DNA from 3 places in the Allobrachymonas sp. genome. Region 1 is predicted to be linked to each of the others. Evidence: riboswitches for the same ligand, from Rfam matches in the RefSeq annotation. Region 1 holds a riboswitch; each other region holds the start of a gene.
The links. A riboswitch is a leader RNA that binds a small molecule or an ion and turns the genes downstream of it on or off. The one in region 1 is predicted to bind cobalamin.

Region 1 (4,144 bases):
AGTCGGGTGCCAGAAAATCCAGCGGGCCGTCGCCATTGCGCGCGCTCGCCGCTGCCTGCAGCGCCAGGGCGCGGCTCCAGATCTGCGCGGCCAGATTGGCCGCCAGCAGCGCCAGCGACCGCACCGAGCGCCGGAAAGGCCCATAGCCCAGCCGCGCCGCCTGCGCCGTGACGCCGTCGTCCCACGCCTCCATGAACACGAACACCATGCGGTAGCACAGCACCATCACATCGACCAGCACCTCGGGCACCCGCAGCCGGCGCGCCAGCCCGATCAGGTCACTCAGCGGCGTGGTCAGCACCAGCCCCACCATGGCCGCCAGCGCCGCCATGGCCCGCGTGCCCGTCAGGGCAGCCTCGGGCCAGCCGGCCGCATGCCAGTGCACCTCCGGCCACCCGCCTGCCGAAGGCGCCACCGCCACCAGCAGCGTCGCGCACGACAGCACCACAAAGCTGCCCGCCGGTGCCACCACCCGCGCATACAGCCGCGCCGGCACCCGCGCGCCACCCAGCGTCACCGCCGCCAGCAGCGCCGCCAGCAGCAGCTCGGCCTTCCAGTCCGGCGCGACAAAGGCCGCCGCCAGGCCACAGCCCGCAAACAGGGCCTTGGCCCCCGGTGTCACATCGCGCCAGCGATTGGCATAGGCAGCCTGCTCAATCCACACGGGCCACTCCGGCGGGGCCCGCAGCAGCAGAGATACGCTCCTGATGGGCGGGCTGCTCCGGCGCATGGCCGGCTGCCTCCCGCTCGCGGCGCTGGCGCTCGCGTTCGCGCTGGCGCGTCACCGACGCCCCGAGCCAGTAGCCGATCACCCCCGCCCCAATGGCCGCCTGCAGCGCAAACAGCATCGAGGCGATTTCGGGCCCGGGCTCCATCAGGGGCGCAAACCACGGGCGGTAGTGCGGTGCAATCACCGTGATGGCGTCGCGGGCTGCATCGTCCGACCCGCCAAAAAGCGCCTGCGCCTTGCCGTCCGGCCCCAGCGCCGGCGTGCGCACGAACAGGAGCGGCGCCACAGTCAGCACCACAACGCATGCCGCAATGATCCAGAATTGCCGCTTCATGCCCGCACCTCCTGCCCTGCATACAGCGGCAGACCGCGCAGATCCTCGCCCTGCAGGCGCGTCATGGCCTGCACCACCAGCACCGTCAGCAGCCCCTCGCTGATCGCCAGCGGAATCTGCGTCACGGCAAAGATGCCGCCGAACTTGAGCATCGAGCCCGCCACCCCGCTGATCGCATCGGGAAACGCCAGCGCCAGCTGCAGCGAGGTCACCACATATGTCACCAGATCAGCGAGCGTCGCCGCCAGAAACACATTCACGCTCAGCGGCAGGCGCAGCACGCGCCCGGTGCGGAACACCGCCGCCGCCATGAGCGGCCCGGCAATGCCCATCGAGAACAGATTGGCCCCCAGCGTCGTCAGCCCCCCATGCGCCAGCAGAAGCGCCTGGAACAGCAGCACCACAAAGCTCACCGGCACCATCGCCAGCGGCCCGAACAGCAGGGCGCCCAGCCCCACTCCCGTGGGATGCGAACAGCTGCCCGTGACCGAGGGCAGCTTCATGGCCGAGAGCAGAAAGGAAAACGCCGCCGACACCCCCAGCAGCATGCGCCGCTCCGGGTGATCGCGCAGACTGCGGCGCGCCGACCAGATGCCCGCTGCCAGAAACGGCGCCGAAGCCGCCGTCCATGCCACCGCGTGCTTGAGTGGCAGAAAACCTTCCATGATGTGCATTCGAAACCTCCCGTCGAACCGTGTGATGTGAAAGACACGAGCGCACCACGGCAACAGGAAGATGGGCAGGGAAAGTCTGGGCAGGCCGGCACGGCAGCCGCGCCCCGCCGTTTCCGCAGAGAGGAAACACAGAGGCGCACGCCAACGCGCGGCAGCAGACTCCCAGATCCCCCGGGGAATGGTGCTGGCTCGTCGCGGGCCGGTATTCTGGCTTGCCCTCTTCCTAGTCCGCGCCTTCCCGCGTCGGAGGACGCAGTGGCGTGAGGCGGAGTCGTCAGGCTTACAGCAGCGGGGGCTGCGCCGGAATGGCCACTAGCTGCATGGCGTCACCGGCTTCCCGTTTAACGCAGGCGCCAGACCCAAAGCCCGGCAACCCACGCACCCGTGCCGCCATTATAGGAACGGAGGTGCGTGCTGGGGAGGGGGAGCGGCAGCTGTGGACCGGATCACCCAGCCCCAGGGTCATTGAACCGCACCGAGTTTGAACTACCCCCCAGAAGTTGGATGAACTTCGAGGGGCCCCATGGAGAAGTACGAAACAAGGTTCAAGCTCAAGGTCGTCGAGAGCTTTCTGGTTGGAGAAGGCGGCGCAAAGCTGCTTGCCCGGCGCTGGTCAGTGCCGGAGGAGAAGATTCGGACCTGGGTCAGTCACTACCGTCTGCACGGTATCGCCGCCCTGCAGCCCAAACGCGGCGCCTACTCTGCAGAGTTCAAGCTACAGTGCTGATGCATCAAGATCGTGAACGTCTCTCGTGTCGGCGGGTTGCAGATGAACCGCGAAGGCATCGTGGTAGCGCGCTGCACGGTCGAGCGACTGATGCGTGCCATGGGCTTGCAAGGGGCGCGGCGCGGCACACGAGTGCGCACCACCACTCCGGACACCTCGGCGCCGTGCCCGCTGGACCACGTCAATCGGCACTTCCATGCCAGCCGTCCCAACGAGCTGTGGGTGTCGGACTTCACCTACGTCTCGACCTGGCAGGGCTGGCTGTATGTGGCTTTCGTTGTGGACGTGTACGCCCGGCGCATCGTGGGCTGGCGGGTCAGCCGCAGCATGCAGGCAGACTTTGTGCTCGACGCCCTGGAGCAGGCCCTGTACGACCGCCAGCCCTCAGCGCAGCCTTGACGCACCACTCCGACAGGGGCAGTCCATACGTTTCTATCCGCTACACCGAACGTCTGGACGAGGCCGACATACGCCCCTCGGTGGGCAGCAAGGGGGACTCCTATGACAACGCCCTGGCCGAGACCATCAACGGTCTGTACAAGGCCGAGGTGATTCACCGCCGGTGCCCCTGGAAGAACAGGGAATCCGTGGAACTGGCCACCCTGCAGTGGGTGCACTGGTTCAACCACGTCCGACTGCTCACGTCGATCGGAGGCATTCCTCCGGCAGAAGCTGAGGCAAACTACTGGAGGCAACTCGCCAACAGCAATACCTCGACAGAGGTATCAACTTAGACCAATCGGCCTCCTCGAATCCCGGGGTGGCTCATCGCATCTTTTCTTTCCTACCAGCCGGAAATAAATATGAGCAAACTTGACTACCTTTTAAAGTATGTCAGAACTGGCACCGCAGAAGGCGACCGGTCATTTCTTGGAGAGATATTTATCGTGCCGAGTCAATTTACGCAGCTATGCGCAATTGAACCAGGTGGAATGCGAGTTCTTGTGGGAAACAAAGGCATCGGGAAAAGTGCTGTTGTCGAGTGGATCGACAAGGTGGCTAAAGCAAAAAAACTGCCATGCCTACTGATTCGGCCCGACAATATCTCCTCTAAGGAGATTCCATCATCGCCTGATATCGGCTCATTGAAGCGCTATTACTACGAAGTGTTGCTACGGACAATGGGAGCGCAGATTGGCGCGCAACTGAAGGGCATGCTGAAGGGGGACGCCGCAAAACTTCACAACGAAGCACGCCAACAAGGACTTGCGGAAGATGACTTCATTCAAAAGTCGCTACAGCTCATCTCTGCAGTGTCTTTACCTGCCTCAAAAATAAACGGAGCACAGCTAGCAAAGGAACTTGCGGGAACCAACTCTGCACACGATTTGATCAGAGCAATCAACTCACAGTTGCTTTCATCAAGCAATGTTTTCTACCTGCTTATCGATGACACCGATCAGTTAGCCGCCCCAGACCAACCTGCTCATCTAAACAGAATTTGGGCACTTTTGTTGGCCGTCAGACGGCTAACTGGGGAATGCAGTGCAGTAAGAGCAATTATAAATAAGTTTGCGATCGAGCGTCTGGACGCGCCTCACCAGCGAGAGTCAGGGGCAAAGAGATCAGACTGATCACATGCGTGGCTTGGTGATCCCACTTTTGGCAGATGACAAGCTTATGCAGAGCATTGTCAGAAAACGATTGGAACGAGCCGCCAGAGACGCTGGTCAAACAAA
Region 2 (4,144 bases), on a different contig from region 1:
GGCGCTCAGCGCGTCGTAGAGGTCGGCGGGGCCTGTGATGAGGCGGCGTTCGAGCAGGGCGGTCTGGACGGTGATGTCCTTTTCGGCTTCGGCCACGCATTCCTGCACCGAACGCACGCTGGAGCCGATTTCGAGGCCCATGTCCCAGCAGCTGCCCACGAAAGCCTCGATGCGCTGGCGCAGGTCGGCCCCCGCTTCCTGCATGGGCATGGGCAGGAGGATGAGCACATCGACGTCCGAGTAGGGGTACAGCTCGCCTCTGCCGAAGCCACCCACTGCCGCCAGCGCAACCCGTTCGCGGTCGAGCCCATGCTGCTGCCACAGGGCCGTGAGCGAGTGATCGGTGAGTTGCGCCAGCCGGTGCAGGATGCCCATGATGCTGCGCATGGCGCGCACGCTGCCGGATTCATCGGCCAGCGGCGCGAGCAGGGCCTGCTTGGCGGCCTGGTAGTCCTGGCGCGTGAGCGGGGCAGGGGCGGAGAAGGGAGACGGAGTGCTCATGGGAAAGGGGAAAAGGCAGATTTCTCGGAGGACCGGAAAGGAGTGGCACCGGCAGGTTGACCAGGCACTCCGGAGAGGTGCAACTCCGTGGCAAGCAAGAAGCGCACCAGGGCACTGCCTCCCCGGACAAGGCCGCAGCGTCTGCCGGCCGAGCACCGGGAATGGGCATCAGGTCGCAGTGGCGTGCACAAAGTCGGGCAGCGCGGGCATGCCGGGCGACAGGGTGAGCACCTCATAGCCCGTGGGCGTGACGACCACGGCATGTTCCCATTGGGCCGAGAGGGATCGGTCCTTGGTGACGATGGCCCAGCCATCGGGACCTTCCTTGATCTCGCGGCGGCCTGCATTGACCATGGGCTCGATGGTGAAGATCATGCCTGGAACCAGTTCCTCCATGGTGCCTGGCCGGCCGTAGTGCAGCACCTGCGGATCGGTGTGGAAGTCGCGGCCCACTCCGTGTCCACAGAATTCGCGTACCACGCTGTAGCCGTGGCTCTCGACGTATTTCTGGATGGCGTGGCCCACGTCTCCCAGATGGGCTCCGGGCCTGACTTCGAGAATGCCCTTCCACATGGATTCGTAGGTGACGCGGCACAGCCGGCTGACGTAGGGGGGCGCGGCATCCTCACCGCCCACGATGTACATGCGGCTCGAATCGCCATGCCAGCCGTTGAGGCGGGGAGTGACGTCGATGTTCACGATGTCGCCCTTCTTGAGCGGCTTGTCGTTGGGAATGCCGTGACAGACCTGGTGGTTGACCGAGGTGCACATCGACTTGGGATAGGGGCGGTGGCCGGGAGGCGCGTAGTTGAGGGGCGCGGAGACGGCACCGTGGCTGGTGGTGTATTCCTCGCAGAGGCGGTCCAGCTCGTTGGTGGTGATGCCGGGAACGACATGGGGACCGAGAAAGTCCAGCAGTTCGCCCGCAAAGCGGCATGCCTTGCGCATTTCCTCGATTTCTTCAGGGGTATGGATGATGATGCTCATGCAGGAGATTATCCGCGCATTGCCCGTGCATTGCATGACGAAGGTTGTCGTTTCCATGCACTTGGAGAGGGATGGGAGCGCATCGCCGATACAATGGAAAGTTCCTGTACCGAACCCTCACCGCTGTGAGGCGGGGCAGGAACGAGAGAATGCCAGGCGCCCCGCAAGGGTTGAACGGGAACCGGGTGCGCGCCTGCAAGGCGCCATGCCCGGACTGCCCCCGCAACGGTGGGTGAGTGTGGGCGTTTCATGCTGTGCGACATGTTTCATGCCGCGCGGCAGCCACTGTCTGGGTCGTGGAGTCCGTGCAATGCGGTTCTCTTGGATCGACATCGGATGGGAAGGCGAAACGTCAAGACTCACGAGTCCGGATACCGGCCTGGCATGCAGCGTGCTGCCGCTTCAGGGTGCGGCAGCCAGTATCTTGACCGTTTGCGGGGAGCAGACCGGGAGTCCGTCTTCGGGGTGCGGCATGGCATGAAGCCATGCACGTCCGTGCAGAGGGTGTCCGTGCGTTTCAGTTCAGGAAGCGCGCGGGCCGGCATGGGGGTGCAAGGCAAGGCAGTGCGGGGCACTCCGGCTGGCGTGTTTTTCCGGATGCGTGCAATGCGGTCATACACCGTATCGACAATGACACATTCCATTTCTATGTTCCGGCTGGCAGGGCTGCTGTTCTGCCTCAGTCCGGTGGCGGCTGCCGTGGCGCAGACTTCGGGCACTGCGGCGGCACAGGCATCGGCAGGGGAGGCACCGCGCGATTCCGCCGACGGGGGCGATGCCCCGGAGTACAACGTGGTGATCACCGGCTCGCGTGCCGAAATGTCCGTGAAGGACACGCCCCAGCGCATCGAGGTGGTGACGCGCAGACAGATCGAGGCGACGCCCCATGCGGAGCTGGCCGATCTGCTGGGCAAGACCACGAGCGTGGACATCAAGCAGTATCCGGGGCTGTCCTCGGCCGTGGGCATGCGCGGATTCGCGCCCTATAGCCCGATGGTGGGCGAATCGCTGCAGACGCTGGTGCTGCAGGATGGCATTCCGGCCATCGTCAACGAGCTGAGCATGATGCCCACCGCTGGCGTGTCCCGCATCGAGGTGCTGCAGGGGCCTGCGTCGTCCCTTTATGGTTCGCAGGCCATGGCAGGCGTGATCAACCTGATTCCGGTGCGCCGCACGGGTGCGCTGCAGGGTGGTGTGGAGGTGTCTGCCGGCACTATGGGCCAGCGCGAGGTGCAGGGAGACATTGGCGGTGCACTGACACCCTGGCTCAATTTCGACTATTTCGGCGGATGGCACCGTCAGGGGGATTACAGCTACCCGGGAGGAATGGCGCATCCGAGCGGCTATGACACCTACCACCATGACCTGCGACTGGGCTTCAGGCTGGCGCCGCAGTGGCAGCTCGACGTGCGCGCGGATCTGTTCAAGGGCAACGATGTGGAGAATCCCGGAGCGTTGCCTGGCTATTCGGGCACGCCGACGGTCAAGGACATGACCCATCGGCTCTACAGCGCCGTGCTCAGGGGGGATATGGGCAACCATGCCCTCAGCATCACGGGCTACAGGGGCGAGGAACATACGTCCATGGACGACGTGGCCACCGATGGCTCCAGGACTCCCTCGTTCCAGTCTGCACTGGACTGGCATGGGGTGCAGCTCAAGGACGAATGGCAGTGGCACCCCGGTGCGGAGCTGGTCTATGGGTTCGACTATCAGGTACAGAAGGCGCGCTCGGTGAGCTACTGGTATGGTTCCCCGTCGGTCTACCAGCCAGACAGCCGGCAGGAAAACGCTGCGCTCTATGCCCAGCAGAACGTCCGCTTCAACGACGGACGCACATCGGCCTATGTGGGGGGGCGATACGACCATTTCCGCTTGTCCACCCTGGATACGGATTATTTCCCGGACAACGCCTCGCAGAGCCGCAACTTCCACCAGTTCAGCCCGAGTGCCGGCATCCGCCATGCCCTCACGCCTGTACTGGCGCTGCATGCGACCATCGGCCGGGGCTATGCGGCTCCGAGCGCCTGGAAACTTGCGGGCAAGTATTCGAGCTACGGCATGGACTACCAGGGCAATCCGGCGCTCAAGCCGGAGAGCAGCGTCAGCGCCGACATCGGCCTCTCGGCAGAGCAAGACAACTGGAACGCGGATGTGACCCTGCACGACACGCGCGTGCACGACAAGATCGTGGCGGTGACGCTGCCGGGCAATGTGTCCTCGTGGACCAATGCCGACAGAGCCCGGATGCAGGGCATGGAGCTGAGTGGCCGCTGGCGCATCACCCCGGCGCTGGATCTGGGGGTGGGCTACAGCTACAGCTTCCGCGCGGAGCAGAACAACGGCTCGGGCTGGACGGATCTGAAATACGTGCCGCGCCAGACGCTGCGGGCCTCGCTCGATGGCCACTGGGGCAATGTGGGAGCCCATCTGGGAGCCCGGTATGTCGGCCGCACGCTCAAGACCGCCTACTGGGCGGACTGGACGAGCACGCTGGGCCAGCAGGGTGGATATACCCTGTGGGATGCCAGCATGAGCTGGAAGCTGGCAGCCCACCAGACGGTGCGGGTGGCGGTGGACAACCTGTTCAACCGCGCCTACCAGGTGGTGCCGGGCTACCCCATGCCGGGGCGCGAGGTCAAGCTGACCTATCGCT
Region 3 (4,144 bases), on a different contig from region 1:
GCTGCCGGAACTGCGGGAGCTGGCCGTGCAGATGCCGGCCGTGGCCCGGGCACTGGTCAGACTGCATCAGAAGAACCTGGAAATCGCCGAGCGCGTCGAGACCATGGCCTTGCAGGTGGGCGACGACCGCTCGGAAATGGTCGTTCCCCGCGCCATGCCGTTCGAACTGGTGCGGGACTTCTTCTTTGCGCACCAGAACCACTTTGATGGACTGGACCGGGCGGCCGAAGCACTGGCAACCGAGGCCGGGGGGCGAGGGGCGCACCTGGTCGGCTGGCTGGTGCAGCGGCTCAAGCGTCAGCACGGCGTGCGTGTAGTGCATTCCGACGATGTGCAGGAGCTCAAGCGCCGCTACGACGCGGGCCGCAAGACCCTGTACCTGTCCGAGGCGCTTGAGCCCGGCCAGCAGGCCTTTCAGCTGGCCACGCAACTGGCCTTGATCGAGGCCGGCGACGCCCTCGATGCGCTGATCGCCGTGCCACCGTTCGACACCGACGCCGCCGCGCATCGGCTGGCGCGCATCGGCCTGGCCAACTACTTTGCGGGTGCGCTGGTATTGCCTTATGGTGAGTTTTTGCAGGCGGCCGAATCGATGCGCTACGACATCGACCTGCTGGGACAGCGCTTCGGCGTGGGTTTCGAGACTGTCTGCCACCGCCTGAGTACCCTGCAGCGCTTGGGGGCTCCTGGCGTCCCTTTCTTCTTCGTGCGGGTGGATCGCGCGGGCAACATCTCCAAGCGACAGTCGGCTACGCATTTCCACTTCAGCCGTACAGGCGGCACCTGTCCGCTGTGGAACGTCTACGAGGCCTTCGGCCAGCCCGACCGCATCCTGCCGCAGCTTGCCCGCATGCCCGACGGGCGCACCTACCTGTGGATTGCGCGTTCGGTCTCGCGCGGCCGGCACGGCTACGGCTCCCCGCGCAAGACTTTCTCCATCGGCCTGGGCTGCGACATTCGGCACGCGCCGCGACTGGTCTACGCCAAGGGTCTGGACCTGAGCGACCCCGACCTGGCCACGCCCATCGGCATGGGTTGCAAGGTGTGTGAACGCGAGCGCTGCCCGCAGCGGGCGTTCCCGTTCATCGGCAAGCCGCTGGACGTGGACGAGAACCGCAGCCGGTTTTCCCCCTACGGGGCGGAGTAAGGATGACCGCCTGTGTGTCTGCGCAGCGAGCCTGGAAGTGATTTTGTCTGCCCAGTTTGCTCTGGGTCAAAACACGCCGAAACACTATAGGTAGTGTCTGGTAGGTGCAAAAAACACTGTATATTGTGTTTGTCGGTATTTGCCCTGATAGGGTAAATCGCAAGAGGGAATCCGGTGCAAGTCCGGAACTGCCCCGCAGCGGTAAGCAGAAACGAAGCGCTCGAATGACACTGGGTCTTCATGGCCTGGGAAGTGGAGCGGAGTAGGTGGGCCTGAGAGTTCAGGACCGTGTCTGCGAAGTCCGAAGACCTGCCGACACACCTGGCGCCAATCCTCCGTAGAGCGATGGCCCCAGGTGCAAGTGAGTGCTTTCGCGGGAAGAGCACGCTGCAGACCGGGCGTTGTGTCCGGTTGCGAGCGTTCGTCGTGTGAGCCCACTGCATGGCCCTGTGCGAGGGAGCAGGTGTATCAGTCAGCGCTGCGGGAGTTTCCGGTCCTGGCAGCTGCGCACATGGGACACACGCTCATGCTGGAAACCATCATCAAGCGCGACGGCCACTCAGAGCCTTTCACGCCCTTCAAACTCAACCAGTGGGGCCAGTGGGCGGCCCAGACCCTGGGCGACGCGGTGGACTGGCCGTCGGCCGTGCTCGAAGCCGTCTCGGCCATGTCTACCACGGCCACGTCTCGTGAACTGCAGCAGCAGCTCATCCGCACCTGTCTGAACTTCGACTCCTGGTCTTACAACCGCATGGCCGGGCGCCTGTACGCCACGCTGATCCGCAAGGACCTTTACCGCAACGCCCGACCCACGGTGCTGGAGCTGCACCGCAAGCTGCAGCAACTGGGCCTGATGGAGGTGCTGGCGTACTCCGCGTCCGAGTACGCAGTGATCCAGGAGTGGATCGACCACGAGCGCGACTTCGAGTACGCGCACTACCAACTGCACACCCACCTGACCAAGTACGCCATCGCCGACCGGGTGCAGGGCCTGTACTACGAGTCTCCGCAGTTCATCTACATGCGCATGGCCATGGCGCTGGCGGTGGACCAGCCGCGCGAGCGCCGCATGCGCGATGTGCAGCGCTTCTACGAACACCTGTCCAAGAACCGCATCAACGCGCCCACGCCCAACCACGTCAACCTGGGCACACCGCTGCGCGGCTACGCCAGTTGCTGCCTGTACACCACGGGCGACAACGCACGCTCGATCGCCGTGGGCAACCACATTGCCAACACCATGACCTACATGAGCGCGGGCATTGGTGCGCACATGGGCACGCGCTCGGTCAACGACCCGGTGCGCGGCGGCGTGATCCGCCACCAGGGCAAGCTGCCGTACTTTCGCGCGCTGGTGGCCGAGGTCAAGTCCAACCTGCAGAACGGCCGTGGCGGCGCCTGCACCACCTATTTCCCGATCTTCGACCCCGAGGTGGACACGCTGCTGCGGCTGAAGAACCCCATGTCCACCGAGGACAAGAAGATCCGCGGTATGGACTATTCTTGGGGCGGCAACCGCTTCTTCGCGCGCAAGGTGGCGCGTAACGAAGACATCTTCCTGTTCAACTGCTTCACCGCGCCCGAGCTCTACGACGCCCTGTACAGCGGCGACGAGGCGCGTTTCGAAGCCCTCTATGAACGCCATGCGGCGGACGAGAACTTCCCCAAGACCTGGGTCAGCGCGCGCGAGCTGCTCATCACGGCCAGCAACGAGTGGAACGAGACCGGCCGTGTCTACGAGCACAACATCAGCGAGATGAACCGGCACACGCCGTTCAAGGACCGGATCTATTCGTCCAACCTGTGCGCCGAGATCGCCCTGCCGACCGAGGCCTACAACCACATCACCGAGCTGTACGCCGAGGACGACATCTCCAGCGTCGAGGTGCAGTTCATCGATGGCACGCGCCGCGAGATTCCGGGCAAGGCCCAGGTGCCCACCCAGCGTGGCCCGGTCTGGCCCACCGACCTCCAGCCGGGTGACGTGCTCGACGAGCAGCCCGTCGAAGCCATCGTGCGCCGCAGCTCGCCCGAGGTGGCCACCTGCAACCTGGCCGGCATCGTCGTCTCCAACATCGAGAGCGAGGAGCAGTACGCCGAGGTGGCCTACTACGCGCTGCTGATGATCGACAAGTGCATCCACCTGGCGCACTACGAGCTGCCGCAGGTGGGCGTGACCTCGCGCAAGCGCCTGAACGCGGGCGTGGGCATTCTCGGCCTGGCGCACCTGATGGCCAGGAACGGCAAGCGCTACACCGACCAGGCCGGCAAGCAGTTCCTGCACGACGTGGCGGAACGCCACTACTACCACCTGCTGCGCGCCAGCCTGAAGCTGGGCAAGGAACTGGGCAACGCCCCCTGGATGCACAAGACCCGCTGGCCCGAAGGCTGGCTGCCGCTCGACACCTGCAGCCCGCACGTGGACAAGATCGCGCCCTTCGGCCTGCGCTACGACTGGGAAGCCCTGCGCCGCGACATCGTGGCCAATGGTGGTATCCGCAATTCCGTGCTGGTGGCGCACATGCCCACCGAAACCTCGGCCAATGCCTCGGGCACCACCAACGGCCTGTACCCGGTGCGCGAGCTCACGCTGATCAAGACCGACAACCAGCGCGTGAACTACTGGGCCGCACCCGATGGCGACACCCTGGCCGACCAGTACCAGAGCGCCTGGGACATCCCGACCAAGGACATGACCGAGATGTACGCCATCATGCAGAAGTGGACCGACCAGGGCATCTCGGCCGACTTCTACCGCCGCGTGATCGGCGACGCGTCCATTGCATCGAGCGAGCTGATCGAGGACTACCTCTACCGCGTCAAGCTGGGCCTGAAGTCCAAGTACTACATGAACCAGAAGACATCCAACGGCATGCAGGCCGTGGCCGACCTGCCTCATGCCAGCGCCACCGAGCCGACGGCGTCCACGGCCGCTGATGCTGAGGACAGCGACAGCGAGTGCGAAGCCTGCACCCTCTGAGCCCCAGGAGCCCCACC

Region 2: it holds a riboswitch for cobalamin, as region 1 does, so the genes downstream of both, ACE3P9_RS00365 (TonB-dependent receptor plug domain-containing protein) here and ACE3P9_RS04615 (energy-coupling factor ABC transporter permease) in region 1, are expected to answer to the same signal.
Region 3: it holds a riboswitch for cobalamin, as region 1 does, so the genes downstream of both, ACE3P9_RS09595 (ribonucleoside-diphosphate reductase subunit alpha) here and ACE3P9_RS04615 (energy-coupling factor ABC transporter permease) in region 1, are expected to answer to the same signal.

Annotation. Positions count from the first base shown of each region.
Region 1 is NZ_JAYRLV010000003.1:161,268-165,411, forward strand. Features, by position in the region: gene ACE3P9_RS04605 (energy-coupling factor transporter transmembrane protein EcfT) at 1-664, opposite strand, end outside; gene ACE3P9_RS04610 (energy-coupling factor ABC transporter substrate-binding protein) at 654-1,064, opposite strand; gene ACE3P9_RS04615 (energy-coupling factor ABC transporter permease) at 1,061-1,729, opposite strand; cobalamin riboswitch at 1,918-2,139, opposite strand; gene ACE3P9_RS04620 (helix-turn-helix domain-containing protein) at 2,262-2,465, shown strand; partial or broken gene ACE3P9_RS04625 (IS3 family transposase) at 2,505-3,199, shown strand; gene ACE3P9_RS04630 (P-loop ATPase, Sll1717 family) at 3,269-4,039, shown strand; gene ACE3P9_RS04635 (P-loop ATPase, Sll1717 family) at 3,978-4,144, shown strand, end outside.
Region 2 is NZ_JAYRLV010000001.1:80,803-84,946, reverse strand. Features, by position in the region: gene glnD ([protein-PII] uridylyltransferase) at 1-501, opposite strand, end outside; gene map (type I methionyl aminopeptidase) at 670-1,488, opposite strand; cobalamin riboswitch at 1,626-1,886, shown strand; gene ACE3P9_RS00365 (TonB-dependent receptor plug domain-containing protein) at 2,119-4,144, shown strand, end outside.
Region 3 is NZ_JAYRLV010000012.1:52,866-57,009, forward strand. Features, by position in the region: gene ACE3P9_RS09590 (short-chain fatty acyl-CoA regulator family protein) at 1-1,147, shown strand, start outside; cobalamin riboswitch at 1,264-1,479, shown strand; gene ACE3P9_RS09595 (ribonucleoside-diphosphate reductase subunit alpha) at 1,659-4,127, shown strand.